Regions from separate parts of the Parageobacillus sp. G301 genome, predicted to be linked through region 2. Evidence: predicted binding sites of a transcription regulator. Region 2 holds the regulator's gene; each other region holds the start of a gene.
The links. The regulator CtsR, encoded in region 2, represses protease genes until heat stress. The targets are predictions, from matches to a motif close to ATGGTCAATAAAGGTCAAACA.
Positions count from the first base shown of each region.

Region 1 (10,458 bases), on a different contig from region 2:
TTATGGCCTTCCCAGTCGTTTTCATCTAAACCGTCTTCGATGGAAATGATTGGGTATTTTGAAACGAGTTCTTCATACCATGCGACCATTTCTTCGGACGTTCTTACAACGCCTTCGCCTTCAAGATGGTATTTGCCGTCTTCTTTGTTGTAAAGCTCGGAAGAAGCAACGTCCATCGCAAGCATAACTTCTTCGCCTGGTTTATAACCGGCTTTTTCAATCGCTTCAATGATCGTTTGCAGCGCTTCTTCGTTCGATTTTAAGTTTGGCGCGAATCCGCCTTCGTCACCTACCGCAGTGTTGTAGCCTTTTGCTTTTAATACCGCTTTTAAGCTATGGAAAATTTCTGCGCCCATGCGAAGCGCTTCACGGAAGCTTTTCGCGCCGACAGGCATAATCATAAATTCTTGAATATCAACATTGTTATCAGCATGCGCGCCGCCGTTTAAAATGTTCATCATCGGCACAGGCAATGTTTTCGCGTTAAATCCGCCAAGATATTGGTATAATGGCATGTCTAATTCATCTGCTGCTGCGCGCGCTACTGCCAAAGATACGCCTAAAATCGCGTTTGCCCCTAATTTGCTTTTGTTTTCTGTTCCGTCTAGTTCGATTAACGTTTTGTCAATGCCAACTTGATCTGTCACTTCAAAGCCGATAATCGCCGGTGCGATAATTTCATTGACGTTTTCCACCGCTTTTAATACGCCTTTGCCAAGATAACGGCTTTTATCGCCGTCGCGCAATTCGACTGCTTCGTATTCTCCTGTTGATGCACCGCTTGGTACTAATGCGCGGCCAAAACCGCCATCTTCCGTATATACTTCCACTTCTACTGTCGGATTGCCGCGAGAGTCTAATACTTCACGTGCGTATACATCTACAATTGCAGACATGTTCACACTCTCCTTTTATTGATAATTAATGTTTTTCCCGTCATTTCTTTCGGCTGTGGCAAGCCAAGCAAATCAAGCATGGTTGGCGCTAAATCGCCTAAAATTCCGTCTTTGCGAAGCTCGATGCCTTTTTTCGTTACGATCACTGGAACCGGATTTGTCGTATGCGCGGTTTGCGGTTTGCCATCCGGCGTCAATACTTCATCCGCGTTTCCGTGGTCTGCCGTAATAATGGCGATGCCACCTTTGGCTAAAATCGCGTCGACGACTTTGCCAAGACATTCATCGACCGCTTCGACCGCTTTAATTGTCGGCTCCAGCTTGCCGGAGTGGCCGACCATGTCCGGGTTCGCATAGTTTAAAATGATTGCATCATATTTATCTGCTTCAATTTCTTTCAGGAGCGCATCCGTTACTTCGTAAGCGCTCATTTCCGGTTTCAAGTCATACGTCGCAACTTTTGGTGAGTTGATTAAGATGCGGTCTTCACCTGGAAACTTCTCTTCTCGTCCGCCGCTCATAAAGAACGTAACATGCGGATATTTTTCCGTTTCCGCAATGCGAAGCTGGCGCAATCCATGTTGTGATATAACTTCACCGAGCGTATTATCCAGATTTGTCGGTTTAAACGCAACATACCCTTTTACCGTTTCGCTAAAGTGTGTCAAGCAGACAAAGAACAAGTTTTTCGGATGTTTCGGTCCGCGGTCGAACTCGCGGAAGTCTTCGTTCGTAAACGTGTTCGAAATTTGAATCGCCCGGTCTGGACGGAAGTTGTAGAAAATGATCGCGTCTTCGTCTTTAATCGTCGCCACCGGCGATCCGTCTTCGCGTACCATAACGGATGGAAGAACGAACTCATCGTAAATGCCATGTTGATAAGAGTCTTCAATGCATTCAAGAGGATCGCGATACGTCGGTCCTTCTCCATATACCATCGCACGGTACGCTTTTTCAACGCGCTCCCACCGCTTATCGCGGTCCATCGAGTAATAGCGGCCTGATAAGGTCGCGATTTCACCGACACCGTACTCTTTTATTTTTTCTTGCAGTTCTTTAATATATTTCGGCGCCGTTTGCGGTCCGACATCGCGGCCATCTAAGAAGCCGTGAACGTAAACGTTTTTTACGCCTTCTTTAGCGGCTAATCTTAATAGCGCATATAGATGGTTAATATGGCTATGAACGCCGCCGTCGGAGAGAAGACCGAAAATGTGCAAATTCGTTCCTTTTTCTTTTACATGATTCATCGCCGCTAAAAACGTTTCGTTCCGGTCAAACTCTCCCTCGCGAATCGCAATGTTTACGCGTGTTAAGCTTTGATAGACAATGCGGCCGGCACCGATATTCAAGTGACCGACTTCCGAGTTCCCCATTTGTCCTTCTGGAAGCCCGACCGCTTCGCCGCAAGCAGTTAATGTAGCGTGCGGATATTCGTTCCAATAGCGGTCAAAATTCGGTTTTTTCGCTTGCGCTACCGCATTGCCATACGTTTCTTCGCGAAGCGCGAATCCGTCTAAAATGATTAACGCCACTGGTTTTTTACTCATGTTGTCCAGCCTCCACTAGTTGTAAAAATGATTTTGGATCGAGGCTTGCACCGCCGACAAGGGCGCCATCAATATGTTCTTGCGCTAAAAATTCGCGAATGTTTTCCGGTTTTACGCTGCCACCGTACTGAATGCGTACGGCTTGGGCCACTTCTTCTGAAAAGATGTCTGCAAGAATCGAACGGATATGACCGCATACTTCATTTGCATCTTCAGCGGTCGATGATTTGCCCGTGCCAATTGCCCAAACTGGTTCATAAGCAATGACCACTTGTTTTGCTTGTTCTACGGTTAAGCCGGCTAGCGCTCTTTTTACTTGCACGCCAACAATGTCATTTGTTTTGCCGCTTTCCCGTTGTTCTAACGTTTCACCGCAGCAAACAATTGGAATAAGCCCGTGTTTAAAAGCGGCAAGTACTTTTTTATTCACCGTTTCATCCGTTTCCGCAAACATTTCGCGGCGTTCGGAATGACCGATAATAACGTAAGTAACACCGATATCTTTCAGCGCAACTGGGCTAATTTCGCCAGTAAACGCTCCTTTGTCTTCAAAATGCATATTTTGCGCGCCAATTTTTAAATCAGATCCTTGCGCACTTTGCACAAGCCGCTCTAAAAATAGGAAAGGTGCGCAAATGACGGTGTCGACTTGTTCCGCTGGTGGAACAAGCCGTTTCACTTCTTCAACGAAGTGTACCGCTTCTGTCAATGTTTTATGCATTTTCCAGTTTCCTGCGATAATTCGTTTTCTCATCATTGATCCCTTCCTTTCTCAAGAAAGGAGTTAGCGCGTTATTTATCGTTTAACGCAACCACTCCAGGAAGTTGTTTTCCTTCCATAAATTCAAGCGATGCGCCGCCACCGGTGGAGATATGGCTCATTTTTTCCGCCAAGCCGAATTTTTCTACTGCCGCTGCCGAATCGCCGCCGCCGATGACCGAGTATGTATCGACAGCATCCGCCAACGCTTGGGCAACCGCTTTTGTTCCTTCGGCAAAAGCATCCATTTCAAATACGCCCATTGGACCATTCCAAACAACAAGCTTGGATTTCATAATGACATCGCGATAAAGCTCACGCGTTTTCGGCCCAATATCGAGCGCTTCCCAATCGCTTGGAATCTCATCAATCGCAACGACTTTCGTATTGGCGTCGTTCGCGAACCGATCGGCTACGACGACGTCAACCGGCATATAGAAATTAACCCCTTTTTCTTTCGCTTTTTCCATAAATGATTTTGCCAGTTCAATCTTATCTTCTTCTAGCAATGATTTTCCAATTTCATGGCCAAGCGCTTTAACAAACGTATACGCAAGCCCTCCACCGATAATAAGGTTGTCCACTTTATTTAGTAAGTTTTCAATGACGCCGATTTTGTCTTTTACTTTTGCGCCGCCAATGATCGCCGTAAATGGACGATCTGGGTTAGAAAGAGCTTTTCCAAGCACTTCAATTTCTTTTTCCATTAAAAATCCAGCAACGGCTGGCAAATAGTGTGCAATTCCTTCTGTAGAAGCATGAGCCCGATGGGCAGCACCAAACGCATCGTTCACATAAATATCGGCCAATTCAGCAAATGCTTTCGCAAGCTCTGGATCGTTTTTCTCTTCACCTGGGTAAAAACGAACGTTTTCTAGAAGCAATACATCGCCTTCATTCATTTTCGAAATTGCTTCTTTTACTGCATCGCCGTATGCCTCATCTGTTTTTGTCACATGTTTTCCAAGCAGTTCACTTAAACGCCGTGCAACCGCATTTAAGCGTAATTCTTCGACGACTTTTCCTTTTGGCCGGCCAAGATGGCTCGCTAGGATCACTTTTGCACCTTGTTCCATTAGATAACGAATCGTTGGAAGTGCTGCGCGAATGCGTGTGTCGTCTGTAATCGCACCATTTTCCAACGGCACATTAAAGTCGACACGGCAAAACACTCGTTTTCCTTTCACATCTACGTCCCGAACCGTTTTTTTGTTCATGGCGCTATGCCCCCTTTTTGATGATATCGTTCCCACAAACGAAGAGGAGTGGGGATCATTTCCCCGCTCCCCTCCACCATCCTATTATAGACTTGACTGGGTGCTAAAAACAACGCCTATCCTTATAGTCCTTTGGATGCAATATATGCTGCAAGGTCGACAACACGATGAGAGTAGCCTGTTTCATTATCGTACCAAGAAACGACTTTTACCATTTTTCCTTCCAGGACCATTGTGGAAAGCGCGTCGATGGTCGAAGATGCCGTGCTGCCATTATAGTCGCGAGATACAAGCGGCTCTTCACTGTAAGCTAAGATGCCTTTTAATTCGCCTTCCGCCGCTTCTTTCAATGCTGCGTTGACTTCTTCTACTGTTACTTCTTTTTCAAGCTCCGCAACAAGGTCGACAACAGACACGTTTGGTGTTGGTACGCGCATTGCCATACCGTTTAGTTTGCCTTTTAGTTCAGGAAGTACAAGGGCAACTGCTTTTGCCGCACCTGTTGTTGTCGGAATAATCGATTCCGCTGCAGCACGCGCACGGCGCAAATCTTTATGAGGCAAGTCTAAAATTTGTTGGTCGTTCGTATAAGCGTGAACTGTTGTCATCATTCCGCGAACAATACCGAATTTTTCATGAAGCACTTTTGCAAATGGCGCTAAGCAGTTCGTTGTACAAGAAGCGTTGGAAATAATGTGATGGTTCGCAGGATCGTATTTGTCTTGGTTTACACCCATCACGATCGTAATATCTTCGTCTTTCGCCGGTGCGGAAATGATTACTTTTTTCGCGCCAGCCTCTAAATGTTTTGCCGCGTCTTCACGTTTCGTGAAGCGACCTGTCGATTCAACGACAATGTCCACACCTAATTCGTTCCATGCTAGTTTAGCTGGGTCGCGCTCCGCTTTTACAACGATTTCTTTTCCGTTTACAACGATATTATTTCCATTAACGGATACTTCCGCGTCTAATTTTCCGTGAACAGAGTCATATTTTAAAAGATGAGCTAATGTGTTTGCATCCGTTAAGTCATTTACCGCTACTACTTCAACATTCGGATTTTTTAATGCCGCACGAAAAACATTGCGACCAATACGGCCAAAACCGTTAATACCAATTTTTACAGCCATGGATGGTTCCTCCTTTAAAATGGTTTTATATATTAAGGGATGTTACTCCCCTAGTAACGCTCTTGCTGCTCCTTCATCGGTAATGAGAATGGAATGAGGCGCTCGTTTCATATACGCCTGAATAGCTTTTGCTTTCGAAGACCCTCCAGCCACCGCGATGACATGTTCAACATTCGGAAGGTCTTCAAGCTGGATGCCGACCGTTTTCACTTTATGCACAACTTCTCCTGCCTCATTAAAGTAATAGCCAAACGCTTCGGCAACCGCATGTCGTTCTTTAATTTTCTCCATATCCTCTTTTGAGGTTTTCCGGCGTTCCGCCATTGTGATAGCATCTCCGATTCCATGCACGACCATGCGGCATGATTTAATAAGTTCCAGCACTTCTTTCACAGTCGGTTCTTCAATTAAAGATTCATACGCCTCACGACTTAGGTGGTCAGGAACATGAAGAAGCCGATAGTTTCCTAACGCTTTTTCCGCCATCTTTGCACAAATGGTGTTCGCTTGGTTTTTCACATCTTCACCTAAGCCGCCCCGTGCCGGAACAAATAAAATACGGTTTTGTTTTGGATCGGGAGTCATCATCTCGGCAACAGCGGCAAGTGTTGTGCCTCCTGTCACTGCCACGATGTCGCCGTTTGTCAATCTTTCTTTCATGCAGGTCACACAAGCTCTTCCCATTTCTTTTTTTACCCAAGGAGAAAGGTCACTATCTCCAGCAACAACGATAACCCCTTCAATATGAAGTTTCTCCATTAATTTTGTTTCTAAATCTTTTAGGCCTAATACTTCTCTCATAACATCCTCGAGCGCATGCAACAATTCCTTGCCTTCTTGGGTCAAACTCATGCCAGCGGAACTGATGGTTAGCAAATTTTGCTCTTTCAAAAACTGCACTTCCGAACGAAGCACACGCTCAGTTATTCCTAAACTGCCCGACAGTACTCTCCTCCCGATTGGCTGCATAAGCGAAATGTAGTGCAAAATACGATATCTTTTTTGCATAACTTCAAGAAGGTCGGGCAATAATTTTTTTTGCGCTTCAATTAATGATTGCATTGGTCCCCTTCTCCTTGCAAAATATATGGACATTAATTGTCCCGCTATGACTTATTATGTCCCACTTGTGTGAAAAAAAATTCCTCCCTGCACAATTCATTGTAACAGGAGGAATCATAATGTTCAACCACTTTGCGCCTCGAGTAAACGTTTTCTTATGACATCTTTTTGAACCATCCCAAAATCTACTTCTTCCCCATCGATTTCGACAACCGGAATCATCAATTGATATTTTTCCAGTAATGCATCATCTTGATAAATATCAATTTCATTGATTTGAAACGAGAATTCCCGTTGCAGTTCTTGCAACACTTGTTTTGCTTTATCACATAACGGACAGTTTGTTTTCGAGTATAAGTTGATCACCACTTGCTGTCACTTCCCTACATACTGTTTTCGTTTTGCAGATGATGGAATATGCAGTTGTTCACGATATTTTGCAACCGTTCTGCGCGAGATCACCACACCGTATTGCTCATGTAATAAATCGGCGATCTTTTGGTCAGAAAGCGGCTGCTGCTTATTTTCCTGTTCAATTAACTGCTTGATAAACATTTTTACTTTTACAGAAGAGGCAGCATCTTCATCCATGTAAACAGAAGAAACAGCGCTTGAAAAAAAGCGGCGAAGTTCCACTGTGCCAAACGGCGTTTGAACATATTTGTTTTTTACCGCGCGGCTGACAGTAGATTCGTGAATGCCAATCTCTTCCGCAACTTCACGCATTTTAAGGGGCTTTAAGGCTGCAAAACCAGTTTCAAAACATTGTTTTTGTTTATCGACAATAACATGCATAATGTTCAGCAATGTTTGTTTGCGCTGTTCCAGACTTTTTGCTAACCATAAAAACTGGCGATATTTATCTTTTACAAACGCGTGAACCTGCCCGTCTTGACAGCTGGAAATCTTTTGCTCGTATACCCGATTCCAGATGAGTTCCGGATGCACATCTTCATTGTAAAAAATGCGCCAATCACCTTCTTCGCTGCGTTGGACAATTATATCGGGAACAATAAAATGCGGTCTCTCTTTTGTATAATGGATGCCAGGACGCGGTTCAAGCGTGCGAATTAAATCCCATACACGCTGCAATGAAGCGATATCCACGCCAAGTTGTTTCGCCAACGTTTTCCAAGCTTTTTCGACAAATAACGAAAAATGGTGCTGTATAATCTGTTCCGCGAATTCATCGCGATATGGTAAGCGCTTTAACTGTAAATATAAACATTCTTGCAAGTTGCGGGCGCCAACACCAGCCGGCTCTAATGACTGAATGATCTGAAGCGCCTTTTCTGCTTCCTGTTTGGAAATAGCAAATCGTTCTGCAATTTCTTCGATATTTACCCGCAAATACCCATCTTCATCAAGGCAAGCAATCATATAATGCACGATGCGTTCTTCGTGTTCCGAAAGCGAAAGAGCTGGAAGCTGTGCAGTTAAATATGATGAAAGCGTTTCCGAATAAGTGCTCATATTTTCAATCCACTGCTGTTTTTCCTTATCCGATAAGTTGCGGAAGTTTCGCTTTAACCGGTAGTCGCGAATTTCGAGAAAAGGATTTTCCAACGACTGCTCATACAAAAAGGACTGTAATTCCACAGCAGAATATTGCAACAGTTCGATTGCTTGAGTCAATTCCTTTGTAAGCGATAGCTTCAGTCGCTGCTCCTGCAATAATTCGGCCCTCATTGTCAAGCCCCCTTTTTTTTATTGTACAATACTGTCGCCCCGGCAGTATATAAAAAAATAATTGTTAAACCTATTGTTTATAAAACCATTGGCGGTGACTGAACTTTATCCGTCATTCAAAAAGGCAGATTGGTACGCCAACAGTCGATCATCGAGCCAGACTGTTGATTATATTATATTCAAGGCACAAAAAAACCTGCTGCGTTTCGCAGCAGGTTTTCACTTGATACGCCCTCGGCAGGATTCGAACCCACGCTAAGAGAACCGGAATCTCTCGTGCTATCCACTACACTACGAGGGCATTATATTTAGTTGCTATTATCAGTTGCATATTCAATTATATTGAAAACATCTTTATATTGCAAGAGGGAAAATGTGTTTAAAAAATGAAAAAGAGGTTATGATGAAAAAAGGGATGTCCTACGTTTATAGCGAATAATAATAAAGTAAGGCCGATATTTTTTGTTTGACCTTCATTGACCATTTAGGTATGATAGAGGTACATACGATTAAGCGATTGGTAAAGGAGGAAGCTTCATGAATTTAATTCCTACAGTTATTGAGCAAACAAGCCGCGGAGAACGTGCTTATGACATTTATTCTCGTTTATTAAAAGACCGCATTATTATTCTTGGCAGCCCAATTGATGATCAAGTGGCAAACTCGATCGTTTCCCAATTATTATTTTTAGCGGCCGAGGATCCTGAAAAAGATATTTCGCTTTACATCAATAGCCCGGGTGGTTCGATTACTGCTGGCTTGGCAATTTATGATACGATGCAATTTATTAAGCCAGACGTTTCTACGATTTGTATCGGTATGGCTGCTTCGATGGGTGCGTTCTTGCTTGCCGCAGGAGCAAAAGGAAAACGGTTTGCCTTGCCAAACAGCGAAATTATGATTCACCAACCGCTTGGCGGCGCGCAAGGTCAAGCGACAGAAATTGAAATCGCCGCAAAACGGATTCTCTTCTTGCGCGATAAGTTAAATCGCATTCTTGCTGAAAATACTGGCCAACCAGTCGAAGTGATTGAACGCGATACAGACCGCGATAACTTCATGACAGCGCAAAAAGCACAAGAATACGGCATTATCGACCGTGTATTAACACGTATAGATGAAAAATAAAACAAAAAACAGGCTGCTTCGCTTGACATAGAAGCAGCCTATTCTTTATTTTTCTTTTTGTACATAGTTTGCCAATTTTTCAATTGCTTCGTTTTCATCCGGACCATCCGCAATCAACTTAATGACAGAACCGGTGCTGATCGCAAGGCTCATTAGCCCCATAATGCTTTTTGCGTTCACTTTCTTTCCGTCTTTTTCTAGATAAATATCGGAAGAAAAGCGATTCGCTTCCTGAACAAACAACGCTGCCGGGCGTGCTTGTAATCCCGTTTTTAATCGTACTTCTACTTGTTTCTCTACCATTCTCCATCTCCCCTTTTTTATAATGACTTATGAAAATCAACAGGCTTACCTGCCCGCAATCGTTCCGCAATCTCATCAATTTTTCGCAGACGGTGATTAATTCCTGATTTACTAATCTTTCCACCGGATACTAACTCGCCTAATTCTTTTAACGTTACATCTTGGTACATCATCCGCAATTCCGCAATTTCCCGCAATTTATCAGGAAGGGCGCTTAATCCGATGGTTTCGTCAATATAACGAATGTTTTCTACTTGGCGAAGCGCTGCGCCAATCGTTTTATTTAAGTTTGCTGTTTCGCAATTGACAAGACGGTTTACCGAATTTCTCATATCGCGTACAATGCGAATATCTTCAAAGCGCAATAACGCTTGATGTGCGCCAATAATATTTAAAAACTCAGAGATTTTTTCCGCTTCTTTTAAATACGTAATAAACCCTTTTTTTCGTTCCAATGTTTTGGCATTAAGAAAAAAGTGGCTGTTCATTAATTCACATAATGAATTGTTATGTTCTTCATAAAGAGAAAAAATTTCTAAATGGTACGATGACGTTTCCGGATTGTTTACAGATCCTCCGGCAAGAAACGCACCGCGCAAATAAGAACGCTTACAGCACTTTTTTTTCACTAATTCTGGTGAAATCACGCGAATTAGTGAAAAATCCTCCTTCAATATTTTTAAATCCTTTAATAGTTCATGAGCGCCGTCAATAATTCGAACG
Region 1 is NZ_BSDB01000002.1:526,504-536,961, reverse strand. It holds gene eno (phosphopyruvate hydratase) at 1-896, opposite strand, end outside; gene gpmI (2,3-bisphosphoglycerate-independent phosphoglycerate mutase) at 899-2,446, opposite strand; gene tpiA (triose-phosphate isomerase) at 2,439-3,200, opposite strand; gene QSJ37_RS11330 (phosphoglycerate kinase) at 3,239-4,423, opposite strand; gene gap (type I glyceraldehyde-3-phosphate dehydrogenase) at 4,546-5,553, opposite strand; gene QSJ37_RS11320 (sugar-binding transcriptional regulator) at 5,596-6,615, opposite strand; gene QSJ37_RS11315 (glutaredoxin family protein) at 6,739-6,984, opposite strand; gene rpoN (RNA polymerase factor sigma-54) at 6,991-8,304, opposite strand; tRNA gene QSJ37_RS11305 (tRNA-Arg) at 8,534-8,605, opposite strand; gene clpP (ATP-dependent Clp endopeptidase proteolytic subunit ClpP) at 8,842-9,432, shown strand; gene QSJ37_RS11295 (HPr family phosphocarrier protein) at 9,478-9,735, opposite strand; gene whiA (DNA-binding protein WhiA) at 9,753-10,458, opposite strand, start outside.
Region 1: the regulator CtsR is predicted to act here: its motif matches at 8,768-8,788, upstream of clpP (ATP-dependent Clp endopeptidase proteolytic subunit ClpP).

Region 2 (10,458 bases):
AGCCGGAGCTGGACAAAGCGAAAAGCGGAGGACGCTAGGAGCTAGACAACGGAAAAGCGGAAGCCGCCTATGCAAAATGGCTTCTTCCAAACGGACGGTTATCTAGTTTTGAGGGAACGAAATCCCTCTTGACAAACGTGATGATTGGAATATAATAATAAATGTCCAATTGAGATAATTGCCTAGTGACAATAGCGGAGAGGAAACACCCGTTCCCATTCCGAACACGGAAGTTAAGCTCTCCAGCGCCGATGGTAGTTGGGGCCAGCGCCCCTGCAAGAGTAGGTCGTTGCTAGGCAATGTAAAAAGAAGCATGCCTTTCATTAAGGCATGCTTCTTTTTTGCTATATTTATTTATCCTTTCCTTTTATTACCTAAGATCATGTTTCATTTTCGAAAAAAAAGGGAATCATATGACTAGCCATTTTTGTGAGTGACCCTTGCATTTTTTTATAATAAACTATATAGTAGAAGTAAGGTCAAATATAGTCAAAGTCAACTTGGTTTGTAAGGAGGAGGTAGAGTGCCAAACATTTCTGATATTATTGAGCAATATTTAAAACAGGTATTAAATATGAGCGGTAAAGACATTGTGGAAATCAAAAGAAGTGAAATTGCTGATAAATTTCAATGTGTTCCCTCACAAATTAATTATGTTATTAATACAAGATTTACGCTAGAGCGAGGATATATTGTTGAGAGTAAGCGCGGTGGCGGTGGTTACATCCGCATTATGAAAGTGAAAACAAAAAATGAAGCACAGTTAATTGATCAACTGTTAGAATTAATCCAGCACCGGATTAGTCAATCAAATGCGGAAGATATTATTGATCGTCTTGTCGAGGAAAAAGTAATTACCGAACGAGAAGCAAAGATTATGCTAAGCGTAATGGACCGTTCTGTATTATACATCGATTTGCCCCAACGTGATGAATTGAGAGCACGCATGCTAAGAGCGATGTTGATATCGCTAAAATATAAGTAGGGAGGGGATAAAGTTGATATGTCAGGAATGCAATCAAAGACCGGCAACAGTGCATTTCACGAAAATTATAAACGGCGAAAAAACCGAATTTCATCTTTGCGAACAATGCGCTCAAGAGAATAGTGATATGTTTATGTTTTACGGAAATGATGACTTTTCCTTTAATAACTTATTAGCTGGCCTGCTTAATTTTTCATCTCCAATGAAAGAAATGACGTCAAGCCCGTTCCAAAGCACCGATATTTTACAATGCGAGAAGTGTGCAATGACTTATCATCAGTTTACAAAAACAGGTCGTTTCGGCTGTTCAAACTGTTACCGCACATTTGCTAGATATTTACCACCGATATTAAAAAGACTCCATAGCGGAAATACAACCCATGCTGGAAAAATACCGAAACGAAAAGGTGGAACACTCCATCTGCGCAAGCAAATTGCTATGTTAAAACAAAAACTGCAAGAACTGGTGGCGAGAGAAGAATTTGAAAAGGCGGCAGAGGTTCGTGATCAAATTCGTTCTCTTGAATATCAGTTGCATCAACGTCGAGGGGGGGAGATGTAGTTATATGTCGTTTGAGAAGTTTTTTAATACGGCGGTCAGTTCTTGGATGAGTCAGGAGGGGCCTGATTCTGATATCGTGTTAAGCAGCCGTATCCGTTTAGCAAGAAACATTGTTGATTTTCGGTTTCCAACAGTATTTAACAATGAGGAAGCACAGCAAATTGTTTCATTGTTTGAGCAAACATTTGCTCATCGTTTTTACCCGTCTGTCGGTCGTTTTGAATTGTTAAAAATGTCAGAGCTTCAACCGATTGAAAAAAGGGTATTGGTAGAAAAGCATTTAATTAGCCCGCATTTGGCAGAAGATTCTCCTTTTGGGGCGTGCTTGCTTTCAGAAAATGAAGAAATAAGCATTATGATTAATGAAGAGGATCACATTCGTATTCAATGTTTATTTCCTGGTCTTCAATTAACAGAAGCGTTAAAGGTGGCTAATGAGCTTGATGATTGGATTGAGGAACATGTCAATTATGCGTTTGATGAAAAACTCGGATATTTAACAAGCTGTCCGACAAACGTTGGAACAGGGATGCGCGCTTCTGTTATGATGCATCTCCCGGCTCTCGTTTTAACACAGCAAATAAACCGCATTATTCCAGCAATCAACCAACTAGGATTAGTAGTACGTGGAACATATGGAGAAGGCAGTGAGGCGTTAGGTAATATTTTCCAAATTTCAAATCAAATTACATTAGGAAAGTCGGAAGAGGATATTGTGGAAGATTTGAAAAGCGTTGTTCAACAGTTAATTGCCCAAGAAAGAATGGCGAGGGAGACATTAGTCAAAACTTTAAACATACAATTAGAAGACAGAGTATTCCGTTCTTATGGGATATTAGCAAATAGCCGTGTTATTGAATCTAAAGAAGCAGCGCAATGTTTGTCTGATGTACGTTTAGGAATTGACTTAGGATATATTAAAAATATTTCGCGCAATATTTTAAATGAGCTGATGATTTTAACTCAACCTGGATTTTTACAACAGTATGCAGGCGGCGTGCTAAGACCGGAAGAACGGGATGTTCGACGGGCGGCACTAATCCGCGAACGTCTAAAAATGGAAGAAAGAAAAGCGATGGAGGGTGATGAATAATGATGTTTGGAAGATTTACGGAGCGGGCGCAAAAAGTATTGGCGCTAGCTCAAGAGGAAGCAATACGCCTTGGCCATAATAACATTGGAACGGAACATATTTTATTAGGTTTAATTCGCGAAGGGGAAGGAATTGCAGCAAAAGCATTAATGGCTTTAGGGCTTGGGCCAGAAAAAATTCAAAAAGAGGTAGAATCGTTAATCGGTCGCGGCCATGAAGTTTCCCATACGATCCATTATACGCCGCGTGCGAAAAAAGTAATTGAACTATCGATGGATGAAGCGAGAAAGCTTGGCCATTCCTATGTAGGAACAGAACATATTTTACTAGGTCTTATTCGTGAAGGTGAAGGAGTTGCGGCCCGCGTACTTAACAATTTGGGAGTAAGTCTTAATAAAGCGCGCCAACAAGTGTTGCAACTGCTTGGAAGCAATGAGTCTGTTTCCGGCCATTCAGGAGGCGGTGCTTCACACGTAAGTACACCAACATTAGACAGCTTAGCTCGCGATTTAACGGCGATTGCTCGTGAAGGAAGATTAGACCCTGTTATTGGCAGAAGCAAGGAAATTCAGCGCGTTATTGAAGTGTTAAGCCGTCGTACAAAAAATAACCCGGTGTTAATCGGAGAACCTGGGGTTGGGAAAACAGCCATTGCTGAAGGCCTTGCGCAACAAATCGTAAATAATGAAGTTCCAGAAACACTCCGCGATAAGCGAGTAATGACGTTAGATATGGGAACGGTAGTAGCTGGTACAAAATACCGCGGTGAATTTGAAGATCGTCTGAAAAAAGTGATGGATGAGATTCGTCAAGCAGGAAATATCATTCTCTTCATTGATGAGCTCCATACGCTTATTGGCGCAGGTGGTGCAGAAGGTGCGATTGACGCATCGAACATCTTGAAGCCAGCGCTTGCCCGTGGGGAGTTGCAATGCATTGGTGCGACTACATTGGATGAGTATCGGAAATATATTGAAAAAGACGCGGCATTAGAACGTCGTTTCCAACCAATTTACGTCGATGAACCGACGGTAGAAGAATCGATTCAAATTTTAAAAGGATTGCGCGATCGCTATGAAGCGCATCACCGTGTATCTATTTCGGATGAAGCAATCATTCAGGCAGTAAAATTATCTGACCGCTATATTACTGACCGTTTCCTTCCAGATAAAGCAATCGATTTAATCGATGAGGCTTGTTCGAAAGTTCGCCTTCGTTCGTTCACTGCTCCTCCACAATTAAAGGAACTTGAGCAAAAACTTGAGGAAGTACGCAAAGAAAAAGATGCTGCTGTACAAAGCCAAGAATTTGAAAAAGCTGCTTCCTTGCGTGATATGGAACAACGTTTACGTGAAGAATTGGAAGAAACGAAACGCGCGTGGAAAGAAAAACAGGGTCAGGAAAACTCTGAAGTAACAGTGGAAGACATTGCGATGGTTGTATCAAGCTGGACAGGAATTCCGGTGTCAAAACTTGCACAAACAGAAACAGAACGATTATTGAAACTAGAAGAAATTTTACATTCCCGCGTCGTTGGTCAAGATGAAGCAGTAAAAGCAGTTGCCAAAGCAGTTCGTCGTGCGCGGGCTGGATTAAAAGATCCGAAACGCCCGATTGGCTCGTTCATTTTCCTCGGTCCAACTGGTGTTGGAAAAACAGAATTAGCAAGAGCGCTTGCAGAAGCGATGTTCGGTGATGAAGACGCACTTATTCGCATCGATATGTCGGAATATATGGAGAAGCACTCGACATCTCGTTTAATCGGTTCGCCTCCTGGCTATGTCGGATACGAGGAAGGCGGTCAACTAACGGAAAAAGTGCGCCGCAAACCGTATTCGGTCGTGTTGTTAGATGAGATGGAAAAAGCGCATCCAGACGTATTTAACATTTTGCTGCAAGTGTTGGAAGACGGGCGTTTAACTGATTCGAAAGGAAGAACGGTTGACTTCCGCAATACGATTATCATTATGACATCGAACGTCGGTGCGGATGCGTTAAAGCGGAATAAATACGTCGGCTTTAATATCCAAGATGAAGATCAGAAGTACAAAGACATGAAAGGAAAAGTCATGGACGAGTTAAAGAAAGCATTTCGTCCGGAGTTTTTAAACCGAATTGATGAAATTATTGTCTTCCATTCACTTGAAAAACAACATTTAAAAGAAATTGTAAAACTAATGGCAGAACAGCTTGTAAAACGCTTAAAAGAACAAGATATCGATTTAGAGTTAACGGATGCGGCCATTGAAAAAATTGCTTCCGAGGGATATGATCTAGAATACGGTGCTCGTCCATTGCGTCGCGCGTTGCAAAAACATATAGAAGATCGTTTGTCGGAAGAGCTGTTAAAAGGAACGATTGGCAAAGGGCAAAAAGTCATTGTAGACGTAAAAGACGGAGAGTTCGTCGTTTTATCAGAGCAAGCGGTGATGTAATCGGCGTTTTCTTGATGGAAGGTATGCGGCAGCTCACTGCCCATACCTTTTTGTTTCAACGATGAAAAAGAAAGGGTTTTCTAGCGATGGGGAAAAAGAAAACAAAGTTTGTTTGTCAAGAATGCGGTTATGAATCAGCGAAATGGCTTGGAAGATGTCCAGGATGCAGTACATGGAATTCGATGGTCGAGGAAATTGAGCGGACAAAGCCAATGACAAGAGGAGTGTTTGTGCATTCCACGGATGATATCATCTCAAAACCAGTTCCAATTACTACCGTGACCACAACGCAAGAGCCGCGCATACAAACGAGTATTTCTGAATTTAACCGTGTATTAGGTGGGGGAATTGTGAAAGGTTCGCTCGTTTTAATCGGTGGGGATCCAGGCATTGGAAAATCAACGCTTCTTTTGCAAGTTTCTGCGCAACTTGCTGCTATGCAACATAAAGTATTATATATATCCGGCGAAGAATCCGTAAAACAAACGAAATTGCGCGCTGACCGCCTTCACATTGCTTCCGACCAATTGTATGTATTAGCGGAGACAGATTTGGAATATATTGCAGAAGCAATCGAAAATGTTCGCCCCGCTTGTGTTGTGATTGATTCGATTCAAACGATTTACCGTGCAGATATTACGTCCGCACCAGGAAGTGTATCGCAAGTCCGTGAATGTACAGCGGAACTGATGAAAATTGCCAAAACAAAAGGAATTGCCATTTTTATTGTCGGCCATGTAACGAAAGAGGGAGCGATTGCCGGTCCAAGAATTTTAGAGCATATGGTGGATACGGTTCTTTATTTCGAAGGAGAACGTCACCATACGTATCGTATTTTACGGGCGGTGAAAAACCGTTTCGGCTCCACAAATGAAATTGGTATTTTTGAAATGAGAGATTCAGGACTTATCGAGGTCGAAAACCCTTCAGAAGTGTTTTTAGAAGAACGTTCCCGAGGGTCGGCAGGTTCAACCGTTGTCGCCGCAATGGAAGGAACTCGTCCTGTATTAGTCGAAATTCAAGCATTAGTATCTCCAACGAGTTTTGGCAACCCGCGTCGGATGGCAACGGGAATCGACCATAACCGTGTTTCTTTATTAATGGCCGTATTGGAAAAAAGGGTCGGCCTGCTTTTACAAAATCAGGACGCTTACTTGAAAGTGGCAGGGGGAGTAAAATTAGACGAGCCAGCGATTGATTTGGCGATTGCCGTAAGCATTGCCTCAAGTTTCCGCGATCAGCCAACCAACCCGTCCGATGTGATTATCGGCGAGGTCGGTTTAACTGGGGAAGTACGTCGTGTTTCCCGTATTGAACAGCGGGTGCAAGAAGCAGTAAAATTAGGGTTTTCTCGCATCATTATTCCTAAAAACAATTTAGCAGGATGGAATCCGCCAAAACATATAACCGTGATCGGTGTGTCCCACGTTGCCGAGGCACTTGAACATACGTTGCAGTAAAATTTACAAGTACATGTCAAATATTTAAAAAATATTAAAAACTATGTTAAAGATTGGTTTCAAACATTGGAAACTGTTTATAATGTTAGATAGGGAGGTGAAAATAAAGAAATGGTAAAACGTATCGTTCAGTTGTTTTTTCTTGTTGTTGGAGGAACATTAGGTGTTGTTTTCTTGCCAAATTTGTTGCGCCTTATGAATATAAGCGACATTTCATTGTTAAATAATTCATATACATTGGCGGTATTAGGAGCACTTATTTTCTTTATGATGACTTTTTGGCTAGTAGATTACGTTGTAGATATGATTCGCTGGGTCGAGGAATCGCTCGTTAAAGTGCCTGTTGCTGATCTTTTATTTGGCAGTTTAGGGCTTATTTTCGGCCTTATTATTGCGTTTTTAGTTGTTATGCCGCTGCAATCGTTTCAGTTTCAAGTCGTCAATACGGTGCTGCCGATATTTTTGACGATCCTGCTTGGTTACTTAGGATTTCAAGTCGGATTTAAAAAACGGCATGAATTAATGAATTTATTTTCTCTTTCCAATCGAATGGCAAAGAAAAAGGGGACAGAAGAAGAGACGGGTTTATCAAAAGATAGTCCTGTAAAAATTTTAGATACAAGTGTAATTATTGATGGCCGAATTGCAGATATTTGCCAAACAGGTTTTTTAGAAGGAACAATTGTCATTCCTCGTTTTGTGCTTGAAGAATTGCAACATATTGCAGATTCATCTGATGTGTTAAAACGCAATCGTGGCCGACGTGGACTTGACATTTTAAACCGCATTCAAAAGGAATTGGATATTAAAGTGGAAATTTATGAAGGCGATTTTGACGATATTCAAGAGGTAGACAGTAAGCTGGTGAAGTTGGCAAAATTAACATCAGGTGTTGTTGTCACGAATGATTTCAATTTAAATAAAGTATGTGAGCTGCAAAATGTGCGTGTCCTTAATATTAATGATTTAGCGAATGCGGTAAAACCGGTTGTTCTCCCTGGGGAAGAATTAAACGTTCATGTGATCAAAGATGGCAAAGAGCACAATCAAGGTGTGGCGTACTTAGATGATGGAACAATGATTGTCGTGGAAGACGGAAAAGATTATATAGGCAAACGGGTTGACGTATTGGTGACAAGCGTGTTACAAACATCAGCAGGGAGAATGATTTTCGCGAAGCTAAAGCTATTGCAAAAAGCGTTATAAACGAATGAGTAGGGGAAACAGCGATGATGTATGAGGTAGTCATTCCTGCAGCCGGGCAAGGAAAGCGAATGAAGGCAGGAGTTAATAAACAATTGATTGAACTTCAAAACGAACCGCTAATTGTGCGCACATTAAAAGTGTTTGAAAAAGATGAATGGTGCCGTGGTATTATTGTTGTGATTAATGAAGCGGAAAGAACACAGTTTGAACAATTATTTTCTCGTTTCCATATTAAAAAAATCACTGCGATCGTAAGCGGTGGAAAAGAGCGACAACATAGCGTGTACAATGGGCTGAAAGCGGTGAAAAATGGGGATATTGTGCTTATTCATGATGGTGCGCGTCCGTTCGTTACTATAGAGCAAATTCATGAATTAGTAAAAGAAGCGAAGGAACACGGTGCGGCAATTCCGGCTGTGCGCGTTAAAGACACTATCAAAAAGGCGCGCGATCAGTTTGTTGAGGAAACGATGGAACGCTCTAGCTTGTGGGCTGTACAAACTCCACAAGCTTTTCATGTTTCTCTCGTTTTAAGGGCACATGAGCAGGCACAAAAAGATGGTTATATTGGCACAGATGATGCAAGTCTTGTAGAGCGAATTGGCGGGAAAGTAAAAATTGTCGAAGGCGATTACCGCAATATTAAATTAACGACACCGGATGATTTATTATTTGCTGAAGCGATTTTATCAAGTTGGGTAATTTCATAACGAGAGGGGTAACTACATGTTTCGCATTGGTCAAGGATTTGATGTTCATCAGCTTGTCGAGGGCCGTCCCCTCATCATTGGAGGCGTTCGCATTCCATACGAAAGAGGGTTGCTCGGCCATTCCGACGCCGATGTATTGTTGCATGCGGTCGCAGATGCATGTTTAGGAGCAATTGCTGCAGGTGATATTGGCAAGCATTTTCCAGATACCGATGACCGCTATAAGGATGCTGATTCTGCGCTATTATTAAAACAAGTATGGGAATTAGTCAAGCAGCAAGGATACGAACTTGTTAATCTCGATTGCACGATTATCGCACAAAAGCCAAAGATGGCGCCACATATCGAGCAAATGAAAGAAAATATTGCGAATTTGCTAGAAGGAGAACCGTCACAAGTCAATGTCAAAGCAACAACGACGGAAAAGTTAGGTTTTACTGGCCGAGAAGAAGGAATTGCCGCTCAAGCGGTCGTATTATTGCAAAAAAAATAAAATAAACATCATATTGCTTACTTGTATAGCCTCAAACAATCCATTTTGAACTTTGCTCATATAAAATGTACAATAGTGGTACAAGTTTGATTAGATATTGGAGGGTTATTGACGATGTCACAAGAAGTGAGAGTGCGATACGCACCGAGTCCAACCGGTCATTTACATATTGGCGGTGCAAGAACGGCGTTATTTAACTATTTATTTGCTCGTCATCATAATGGAAAATTTATTGTACGTATTGAGGATACGGATATCGAACGAAACGTAGAAGGTGGCGAACAGTCGCAGTTAGAAAACTTAAAATGGTTAGGCATTGATTATGACGAGTCGGTGGATAAAGACGGCGGATACGGTCCATATCGCCAAACGGAACGTCTCGATATATATCGTAAATACGTGAATGAACTTTTAGAAAAAGGATATGCGTATAAATGTTTCTGCACGCCAGAAGAGCTGGAAAAAGAGCGGGAAGCGCAAAGAGCGGCAGGGATTGCAGCGCCGCAATATAGCGGAAAGTGCCGCCATTTAACGAAAGAACAAGTCGCACAATTGGAAGCAGAAGGAAAGCCGTATACGATTCGTGTAAAAGTACCTGAAGGAAAAGTATATGAATTTGAAGATATCGTACGTGGAAAAGTGACGTTTGAATCAAAAGATATTGGCGATTGGGTCATTATGAAAGCAAACGGCATCCCAACATACAATTTTGCCGTTGTTATTGATGACCACTTAATGAAAATTACCCACGTGTTCCGCGGTGAAGAACATTTATCGAACACGCCGAAACAGTTAATGATTTACGACTATTTCGGGTGGGAGCCGCCGAAATTTGCTCATTTAACGTTAATTGTAAATGAGAATCGCAAAAAACTTTCGAAACGTGATGAATCGATTATTCAATTTGTTTCTCAATATAAAGAGCTTGGCTATTTGCCAGAAGCGTTGTTTAACTTCTTTGCACTATTAGGATGGTCACCAGAAGGGGAAGAAGAAATTTTCTCGAAAGAGGAACTCATTCGTATTTTTGATGTTTCCCGATTGTCCAAATCACCATCGATGTTCGATACGAAAAAGTTGACATGGATGAATAACCAATATATTAAAAAACTAGACTTAGACCGATTAGTGGAAATTTCATTGCCGCATTTGATTAAGGCCGGACGCCTGCCAGAACAAATGAGTGAAGAACAACGGCAATGGGCGCGTGATTTAATTGCATTATACCAAGAACAAATGAGTTATGGAGCGGAAATTGTAGAGCTATCGGAGTTGTTCTTTAAAGAAGACATTGAGTATAATGAAGAAGCGAAAGAAGTGTTAGCCGGCGAACAAGTCCCTGATGTGTTAAAAACATTTTTAGAAGAAGTGAAACAGCTTGAGCCGTTTACGGCAGAAAATATTAAAGCGGCAATTAAATCGGTGCAAAAAGCGACAGGACAAAAAGGGAAAAAATTGTTTATGCCGATTCGCGTTGCGGTAACAGGGCAAACACACGGTCCAGAACTGCCATT
Region 2 is NZ_BSDB01000005.1:46,038-56,495, reverse strand. It holds rRNA gene rrf (5S ribosomal RNA) at 182-298, shown strand; gene QSJ37_RS17830 (CtsR family transcriptional regulator) at 524-985, shown strand; gene mcsA (protein-arginine kinase activator protein McsA) at 999-1,547, shown strand; gene mcsB (protein-arginine kinase McsB) at 1,552-2,640, shown strand; gene clpC (ATP-dependent protease ATP-binding subunit ClpC) at 2,640-5,075, shown strand; gene radA (DNA repair protein RadA) at 5,162-6,535, shown strand; gene QSJ37_RS17805 (PIN/TRAM domain-containing protein) at 6,647-7,741, shown strand; gene ispD (2-C-methyl-D-erythritol 4-phosphate cytidylyltransferase) at 7,765-8,451, shown strand; gene ispF (2-C-methyl-D-erythritol 2,4-cyclodiphosphate synthase) at 8,468-8,944, shown strand; gene gltX (glutamate--tRNA ligase) at 9,059-10,458, shown strand, end outside.

Region 3 (10,458 bases), on a different contig from region 2:
GGGTAACACTTGAACTTGGCGGTAAATCTCCGAACATCATTTTGCCTGATGCAGATTTGACGAAAGCAGTTCCTGGCGCATTTATGGGAATTATGTTTAACCAAGGTCAAGTATGTTGCGCAGGAAGCCGCTTATATGTTCAAAAGAAAATGTACGACAATGTAGTAGCTGATTTAGCCTCTCTTACAAAAACAATTAAACAAGGCAATGGTTTATTGCCAGAGACGACAATGGGCCCTCTGGTTTCAGAAGAACAGCAAAAACGCGTCAAAGGATATATTGATAAAGGAATTGAAGAAGGAGCCGAATTAGTAGTAGGCGGTACTATCCCATACGAAAAAGGCTATTTCGTCGCTCCAACCGTTTTTGCTGATGTGAACCATTCAATGACCATCGCAAAAGAAGAAATTTTCGGCCCAGTTGTAGCGGCGATGCCGTTTGATGATTTAGATGATCTTGTTGCAAAGGCAAACGATTCGCTTTATGGTTTAGCTGCTGGTGTTTGGACGCAGGATATAAAGAAAGCCCACTACCTCGCACATCGCATTAAAGCAGGTACGGTATGGGTGAACTGCTATAACGTATTTGACGCGGCAAGTCCATTTGGAGGCTATAAGCAATCAGGCATCGGACGTGAATGTGGCAGCTACGCGTTAGATAACTATACAGAAGTGAAGAGTGTCTGGGTAAACATGAACTAAGCCATTCTAGATATATTTCAATATGTAAAAAAGCATCTGCTCATCAAAGCGGATGCTTTCTTTAATATCTCCCTCCATATTTTTTGTAATGCCATTCCATTCATGAAGGATCTCTTCCTTGTTCCTGCCAAAACAATCGGAAAATGAATGTAAAGGTATACCCTTTAAGAATAATCCGTTTTAGTAATTGATACTAAGCTCGATCAAAATATACATAGAGGGTATTGGAGTTCATCGAAATGTGAGAAAACAACGGATTGTCGAATGAATTATGTAAATTGGAAATGAATGGGCTTTACAATCATCTTTTTTATTTATTTTCCGTTTGATTATGAAGAAGGCTTGCTGCATCTATTGCAAAAAGATAGGCCTGCCGCCTATCTTTTCAGTGTACAGTATTTAGTAGGGGCGGATTTTTGCTTCAAATTGTCTAAGCGTTAATTGATTTAACTCTGGAAAACCTTCTTCTTTCAAGGAAATGGTTTTTCCCTCATAAACAGGGTAGACTCCTTGCCATCCCCCGACAATGGTATACAATTCTGTTCCTTTAACAGGTTTTAGAAAGCAAACATATCGACCCTCAGCCATCGGTCCTGGATAAACTTTGTTGAGAGGATGTAAAGGATCAGGAAGGGGTTCAATACCGGTTGATAACACGTTAATGATTTTGCCGCCGGTTCCCTTTAAATATTTGTCGACATGAAAGCTTTGTACAAAATTAACGAGCTTCCCCCCTTGTACAGACTTATTTAACGGCTGTTTCTGGAAAGAAGTATCGAACCAACCATAAGCAATTAATGTTGAGCCGCTTACTAAATCCTTTAAGTTTGCGGCACGCTTGATATTTACTGCTTGTTTTGGAATGGTAATTTTCTGCGCCTGAACAGGTAAATGAAACGTAAATAGCAAACATATACAGATTAAAAACTTAGACCATACTTTCATTCCATCACCTCATAATATATCTTTGTTGAGCGCTACTATTGTTTAACAATCTTTCCCGTTTTATGCATGTTTCCTTTGTCCTCATCAGTAAAGTAGGTTTTTTCCTTATCATAAAAGGATTGTTAAATGGATTGGCGTCAAGCTTCTGCAGGCATGTTTTCTATCGAAAGGGGCGACTTTAATTACTTATTTCGCAGGACATTAAGTTTGACATGTTTGACGCTCCATATAAAGGTATGCATCCAATTTGTAATTATCTTTCAATCTGGAATAATGTGATAACGTACAAGCGAATAAGGATGGGCAAAAAAAGAACCGCCTTTCCCATTAAGGGATCAGGCGGTTTGTTTATGCAAAGGTTTGGCGACAATCGCATCGTTTTCGACATCGATGCGAATCGCTTTGACTTGATCGTTTTCATCCAGCAGCACATCGGCGATTTTGTCTTCGACATGTTCTTGGATGACGCGGCGGAGCGGACGAGCGCCGAATGCTGGATGGTAGCCGAGTTCGGCTAATTTTTCTTTCGCCGCTTGCGAAACGTCAAGGTCGATGTGCTGTTCGTGCATTGCCGCTTTTACTTCGTCAAGCATGAGATCAACAATTTGCAGCATATGTTCTTTTTTCAACGATTTGAATTCAATAATCGCATCGAAACGGTTTAAAAACTCTGGTTTGAAGTATGCGTTTAATGAGTCGAGAATGCTTGTTTGTGTTTGTTGTTTTTCAAATCCGACCGTAATTTTTTTGTCTGTCACGCCGGCGTTGCTTGTTGCGATAATGACTGTATCTTTAAAGCTTACGGTGCGTCCTTGGCTGTCAGTGAGACGGCCGTCTTCTAAAATTTGAAGGAAAATGTGTTGCACATCTGGGTGCGCTTTTTCAATCTCGTCAAGCAAGATAATGCTGTATGGATTGCGGCGCACTTTTTCTGTAAGCTGGCCGGCTTCTTCGTGACCGACATAGCCAGGAGGCGAACCGATTAATTTCGATACCGAATGTTTTTCCATGTATTCGCTCATGTCGAGGCGAATCATTGCGTCTTTTGAGCCGAATAGCTCTTCTGCCAACGTTTTCGCCAGCTCTGTTTTTCCGACGCCAGTCGGACCAACGAATAAGAACGAACCGATTGGGCGGTGTTTTGCTTTTAATCCCGCGCGGCTGCGGCGGATTGCTTTGGCGACTTTTTTGACCGCTTCTTCTTGGCCAATGACTTTTTTCGCTAAGTTTTCTTCTAAATGTTTCATTTTTTCTTTTTCATCGGCCTGCAGTTTGCCGACAGGAATGCCTGTTTTCTCTTCGATGATGCGTTGAATATCAGCAACATCGACAACTGGGCGTTCTTGGTTTACGCCGTTTTGCAATTGTTTTTCCAATTTCAACTCTTCGCTGCGCAATTTCGCTGCCAGTTCGAAATTTTCTTCTTTCACTGCTTTTGCTTTTTCTTTGGCGATTTGCGCAAGGCGTTCTTGAATTTGTTTTTCATCTGTCGGACCGAGGCGCAAGTTCGCTTTGGAGCCGGCTTCGTCTAACAAGTCGATCGCTTTGTCCGGCAAGAAGCGGTCTTGAATGTAACGGTGCGACAATTTGACGCACGCTTCAATCGCTTCGTCCGTATATTTCACATGATGGAATTGCTCGTATTTCGGCTGAATCCCTTTTAAAATCGTGATCGCTTCTTCGACCGTTGGTTCATGCACGATAACTGGTTGGAAACGGCGTTCAAGCGCAGCGTCTTTTTCAATTTGGCGATATTCTTTCAACGTTGTAGCGCCGACGACTTGCAATTCTCCACGCGCAAGCGCTGGTTTTAAAATGTTGCCCGCGTCCATCGAACCTTCCGCCGAACCGGCGCCGACGAGCAAGTGAATTTCATCGATGAAGAGAATGACGTTTTTCCGGCGCTGCAATTCAGCGATGAGCCGTTTCATCCGCTCTTCGAATTGACCGCGAATGCCTGTATTCGCAACAAGCGATGCGACGTCAAGCAAATATACTTCTTTGTTTAATAGTTTTTCCGGAACTTGCCCTTCAGCGATTTTCAAGGCGAGTCCTTCGACAATCGCTGTTTTACCGACACCTGGTTCCCCGATTAATACCGGGTTGTTTTTATTGCGGCGGTTTAAAATTTCAATGACGCGTTCAATCTCTTTATCGCGTCCGATGACTGGGTCAATCAGACCGGCTTTCGCAAGCTGTGTTAAGTTGCGGCCAAATTGGTCTAAGAAACCGCCACCTTTTCTGTTTCGTTTCGATGGTTGTGCGATATTCGGTTGCGGCGCGTTCATTTCTGAAAATGGCGTTTCTGAAATTGGTGAAAATCCGTTCATCAAGAAATCGTCAAATGGGAATGACGAGAAATTATCGAAACCGAAATTGATCGGAATAGTCAGCTCTTGTTTTTGTTTTTCATAACATTCGTGGCAAAGGTGCATTTGCTTTTTCTCATGATTGATTTGCAAATTGACAAATACCGTCGCTTCGTTTTGATGACATACTTGACAAAGCATGAGGCATAACCTCCTTTTTCGCTCTTTTGACTTTGACTATCTTTGACTTTCTGATTTTATTATACTTTGACCATCTTTGACTTTCAAGTGTTTTTTTACAAAAAATTTGTTGTAACCGTGAAATGTTTTTGGAAAAGCGGTGAACAATGGTATAGCATGTGGCAAACTTATGATATAGTTGGGACAGAAAAAGTTTAGTGAGGGAGATGAAAAGGGATGAAAAGAGTTTATACGTTTTTGGCATTGATGCTCATATTTTTATGTACGGCTTGCAATCAAGAAAAGCAAGAGGAAAAGCCGGCAATGCTTGAAGTTCAACTTCAAACGCCGGATCATATTGAATTAAATAAGGAAACGACACTTTCTTGTATCGTGACATACGGCGGGGAAAAAGTGAATGATGCGGATGAAGTGAAGTTTGAAGTGTGGAAACATGGAAGCGAGAAGCACGAGATGTTAACTGCCAAAAATGATGGTGATGGCAAATATTCTGTGAAAAAGACGTTTACCGAGCCGGGGACGTATTCGGTCATTAGCCACGTGACAGCACGAAATATGCATAATATGCCGAAAAAAGATATCGTTGTTGGCACACCGAGCGATCAGCCGCAAAATCATGCAGAGGAACATCATGGTGATGAACACCATCATGCCGATGTCATGATAATGCTTCATGAAAAACAATTTTCCGTAAATAAAGAAGCGCATTTAACGGTACATATTACTCATGACGGCCAGCCGCTGACGAAAGCGAAAGTTCATTTTGAAATTTGGAAAGGAAACAGCAAACACAAGTTTATCGAAGCAAGCGAAAAACAAGCAGGCCAATACGAAGCAACGACGACATTTCAAGAAAAAGGGACATATTCTGTAAAAATACATGTGGAAACGGAACAACTGCACGATCATCAAGTAGAGCAAATTACGGTGCAATGAAGGGATGCCCTATAGCGGCATCTTTTTTACTGCCATCCCGTCTTTATTGGACCATGCCGGCATATATATGGGAGTAAATAGTGGACAAGGAGAAGGAGATGGCAGAAGTGGCTGGAAAATGGTCGGATGCTTGGCAAATCGCCGCCGTTTACGTCGGCACCGTTGTCGGCGCGGGATTTGCTACTGGAAAAGAAATTATCGAGTTTTTTACGCAATACGGAACGTCAGGAACGATCGGCATTATCATTAGCGGCATTTTGTTTACGTGGGGCGGCGCACGCATGATGGTAATGGCGCGGAAAGTGAAGGCCGCTTCTTATCAACAGTTTAACCGCTATTTGTTTGGAAAAGAAGTGAGCCCGGTTATTTCTATCATGATGACGGTGATGATTGTTGGAGTCACCGCCGTGATGATGGCCGGCGCAGGGGCGGTGTTTGAGGAGCAGCTTGGGCTGCCGAGGCAAGCCGGAATTGTAGTGACGTTATGTTTATCGCTGTTGGTCATGATGTACGATATAAAAGGGCTATTTGGCGTAAACGCCCTGATTGTTCCGATGATGGTGCTATTTAGCGCCATTGCGCTTGGAAAGTTGATTACCATGGGAGAATTGTGTGAAACGAAACTGGAAACGGCAGACTATTCATTAAAAACATTTCTTTCCCCTTTTTCGTATGCGGCGTTTAATTTGGCGATGGCGCAGCCTGTGCTCGTGCCATTGGCTTGCGAGGCGGGGGACGAGCGCGCGGTGCGGCGCGGCGCGGTGCTTGGCGGGCTGCTGCTTACCGGCATTTTATTAAGCAGCCATTTGGTGCTTTTATCGTTTCCATATGCAATGAATTACGATATTCCCATGGCGGAAGTGATCCGTTCGTTTTTCGCCGTTTTTTACTGGGTGTATATCATTGTGATTTATGGAGAAATTTTCACGTCTATTATCGGCGGCATTTTTGGTCTGCAGCGGCAGGCGCGCACGCTCGTTTCTATTCCGAACGTCTTGTTTTTTGCCGTGTTGTTTATCGTGCTATATATGGTCAGCTTATTCCGCTACAGTGAGCTCTTATCATTTTTATATCCGATATTTGGCTACATCAGTTTTGCGTTTCTTTTTCTATTATGGGTGCGCAAAGTACCGCGACCGTAACGGCAGCCGTTTTCCCGCATTGACGTGGAAAAACGGCTGTTTTGTTGATGATTTGCGAAAGCGCTGTACGATTTTTTTAACGACTGTTTCGCCCGCCGTCGTTTTGTTAGTTGCCTCACTATTGGTTTCCGCCTAGTATTGTTTTTTTTTATATACACAATATTCAGATATATCAATGCCGGAATAGGAAGTGAATAAAATAAACAGCGGGTTGGAAGACTATCCCTCAAACGGCAAGTACGAGGGGATCGCTATGTCCATTTTTTCCTTTTTTAAAAAAACGAAGACAAACGGTGGAGAAAAAACGCTGCAACAATTATTGAATAAGCTGCGTCAATCTAGTGATTTCATTACAGTCGAGTTTGCCGTAAACGGTCATTTGCTTGCCATTTACTATTTTGATTCGCTAGTGGATCCGAAGGTGTTGCAGCAACACGTTCTCTGCCATCTGCAAAATGATGTGCCGAAAAATCCAGATATAAAGCTGGAAGATTTGCGAAAAATTATTCCGATTCAGCGCATTGAAGTAACGAATGATGTGCAGATGATCGAAGAAAAAATATTAAAAGGGTTTGTGGCTGTTCAGTTTCAAAAGACAGATAACCGTGTCGCACTCATTAATGTAGCGAATGAAAGTTTAGGGCTGCGGCCGAACAATGATTCGGAAAATGAATTTAGTGTCGTCGGCCCGAAAGTTGGATTTGTCGAAAACATCGGGACTAACTTACATTTAATCAGAAGGCAAATCGTAACGCCAAATTTAGTCTTTCGGGAAATGGCGCTTGGTACGATGTCCAAAACGAAAGTCGTCGTCGCGTATATCGATGGCATTACGAATAAGCAGACAATCGAAACCGTGATCCAGCGGCTCGAAAATATCCATTTTGACATTATTTTTGACAATTCCCTTATCGATCAAATGATTTCTGATAACTCGAATTCTCCGTTTCCGCTTTTTATCTCGACGGAGCGGATTGAACGTGCCGTTTTTGCGCTAGCATCTGGTCAAGTTGTTATTCTTTGCGACGGCTCGCCGTATGTGATCATCGGCCCGTCGACTTTTTTCGATTTTTTTACCTCGCCGGAGGATTATTATTTGCCGTGGGTGCTCGGCTCCTTTTTCCGTCTGATCCGTTTTTTTGGCGTGATGTTTTCCGTGCTGGCCTCGCCGATTTATATTGCCGTATTAACGTACCATTATGAAATGATTCCGAAAGATTTGCTTGGGCCGATTATCTTTTCCCGTTCTAACGTACCGTTTCCGCCGATATTGGAAGTATTATTTTTAGAAATCACCATCGAATTGCTTCGTGAAGCAGGGGCGCGCCTGCCGACAAAAGTGGCGCAAACACTCGGGATTGTCGGCGGTATTGTTATCGGACAAGCTTCAGTGGAAGCGGGGTTGACAAGCACCATCTTGCTTATTATTGTTGCGCTCGCCGCTTTAGCTTCCTTTACGACACCGATTTTTAAAATGTCTAATACAATCCGCTTCATCCGCTTTCCCATTATTTTATTTGCGGCGTTTTGGGGCGGAGTCGGAATTATTTTCGCTGTCTGTTTCTTATTCATTCATTTAGGAAGGCTGCAATCCTTTGGCAATCCGTATTTAGTTCCGTTTTATCCGCTGCGCGTTCGCGATTTAAAAGATAGTTTGATCCGTTCCTCATACAGCCAAACAGCAGAGCGACCGACGTTTCTTCGCCCGCTTTCTTTGTTCCGTTATAATCCGCCGAAAGCGAAACAAAAAGGCGATATCGATGAGTAAGAAAGGGGTCAAATATGAGGCTGCCTTTGGTCATTGCCGCATTGCTCTTTTTACTTGCCGGCTGCAAAAGCTCGCGCGTTATTGATGAAATTCAAATTATTCAAGAAATGGGTTATGACTATCATGACGGAAAATATGTGGGGACGGCAGTATACCCGACGTTTAAACAAGGACCGATGACGAAGCCTAATTTATTAACGACGTCTTCGTCAACGGTTTATGATTTAATTCCTCGCCTTTCTTCCAAGTCGGCATTGCCGATTGAGGAAGGGCAACTTCGTTTAATTTTATTTGGCAAAGAATTTGCCAAACAGGGAATTACGCAAATCACCCATAGTCTGGCCCGCAACAATAAAGTGGGAAGCCATTTGCTGTTAGGTGTGTCGTCAGGAAGCGCGCGTGAGCTATTGGATATTACGGCGAGCACTACTTTGAGCGATACGCTGTACTTGCCTAATCTAGTCGAACAAAATGTCCGTTCGATGAATTTGCCAAAAACAAATTTACATTTGTTTTTATATAACTATTTTTCAAAAGGAAGCGATCCATTTTTGCCTTATTTTGAGAAAAAGGGGGATTTTGTGAAATTAGAAGGGCTTGCGTTGTTTAAAGATGGAAAATATGTGGGGAAAGTGAGTTTGCGTGATTCATTTTTGGTAAAAATTTTATTAAATGAAACAAAAAATGGAGTGTATCAGTTGAAAGTAGGGAACCGCGGGAAGCAGGGCGAAGACCGGGTGATGCTCGAAAATTTATTTGCGACATCCAAATATGAGTGGAAAAGGAAAGGGAACCGCCATGTTCTACATATTTTTGTTCATATTCACGCTTCTATCAAAGATTACCCGTCTTGGCTCGATATGCCGCATAAAAATATTTTCTCTACGGTGAAAAAGAAGATGGAAGATGAAATCGAGCGCGATATTCGCCGCCTGCTCCGCTATTTTCAAGAAAAAGAGATTGATCCGCTTGGCATTGGCGAATTTGTCCGCAGCGAAACAAGGAATTGGAATGCAGACGAGTTTTATCGTGAATATAAAGATTTAGAAATCAAGCCGCATGTAACTGTCGACATTATACAAACAGGGATCGGTGAGTGACGCGAGCGGATGGGGAGGTATTTTTATGAATCAAGCAATGAAAGAGCGATTCCTTATCTCGCCCTTTTTGGTGTTTTTTCTCATTAATAGCACCCAAGTGGGAATTGGAATGCTTAGTTTTCAACGCTTGGTGATGAAAGAGGCGGGGCACGATGCGTGGATAGCTGTTATCCTAACGGGAATTATTGCCCATTTATTAATTTGGATCATGTATCAACTTTTCGCTCATTCCCCTGATGCTGAAGATATCGTTTCTATACACCAACGCTATTTCGGCAAATGGGTCGGCTCTGTCTTTAGTTTCGCTCTGTTTGTTTATTTCTCTTTATTAGCGTTTACGGTATTGCAAACGTATATTGAGATTATCAAAATTTGGATGTTTCCCCTGATGGGGGCATGGCAGTTCAGCCTTATTTTTTTATCGCTGGCTTATTACGCCGTATTAGGAGGATTCCGCGTTGTCACAGGGTTATGTTTTTGGGGCGTCGTGATTCCATTGCTCACTATTTTTCCAATGTTGTTTTTCCCGCTTGAATACGCCCATTATCGCAACTTGCTGCCAGTATTTGACCATTCGATCGGTGAGATTTTTGCGGGTGCGAAAGCAATGTCACTGCAATATTTAGGAATGGAAATGCTGCTTGTATACTACCCGTTTATCCAACAGCCAGAAAAGTCGCATAAATGGGCGCAATGGGGCAGTGCGTTTACGACCCTCATCTATTTAAGCATTATGCTGGTCTCGATTCTTTTCTATAATGAGGAACAAATCCAGCATATCACTTGGCCGACATTAACGCTGGCGAAAATTCCAGCAGTGCCGTTTATTGAAAGGATGGAGTACATTATCATTTCTATTTATGTGCTGGTAGTATTTCCAATTATTTGCATCGCTGTATGGTCGGCTTCGCGCGTTGCGAAAAAATTGTTTTCCATCAAGCAGCGCCGCTTTGTTCCTGTGATTTTGTTATTCTTATTTATCGGGACATTGTGGTTCGAAGAAAAAGAACAAATCGAACGGTTGAACAAATGGACCTCTACGATCGGCCTGTATTTTGCCATTTTCTATATTCCTGCTTTATACATATATGTGACAGCAGCGAATAAAATAAAAAAAATAATGCAATCCAAAAGCTGAATGTGGTATAGTTTAAAAGGAAAAAACAGAAGAAAAATTCCGTACGAACGTACGGGAGAGGTTTCTAGAACAACCCTCTATAAAAAACTAGGGACGGCTATATCCTTAGGGGGTATAGCTTTTTTGTTTTAGAACGCCTCTTCTTCTGGAAAAAGCGGAAGGGAGTGCAACGAAAATGAAAAAGGAAAAAGCGATTGTCGTCTTTAGCGGCGGCCAAG
Region 3 is NZ_BSDB01000001.1:1,318,467-1,328,924, reverse strand. It holds gene QSJ37_RS06755 (aldehyde dehydrogenase family protein) at 1-701, shown strand, start outside; gene QSJ37_RS06745 (hypothetical protein) at 1,101-1,646, opposite strand; gene QSJ37_RS06740 (ATP-dependent Clp protease ATP-binding subunit) at 1,982-4,156, opposite strand; gene QSJ37_RS06735 (FixH family protein) at 4,373-5,092, shown strand; gene QSJ37_RS06730 (YkvI family membrane protein) at 5,191-6,234, shown strand; gene QSJ37_RS06725 (spore germination protein) at 6,488-8,002, shown strand; gene QSJ37_RS06720 (Ger(x)C family spore germination protein) at 8,017-9,102, shown strand; gene QSJ37_RS06715 (GerAB/ArcD/ProY family transporter) at 9,128-10,240, shown strand; gene queC (7-cyano-7-deazaguanine synthase QueC) at 10,416-10,458, shown strand, end outside.
Region 3: the regulator CtsR is predicted to act here: its motif matches at 4,220-4,240, upstream of QSJ37_RS06740 (ATP-dependent Clp protease ATP-binding subunit).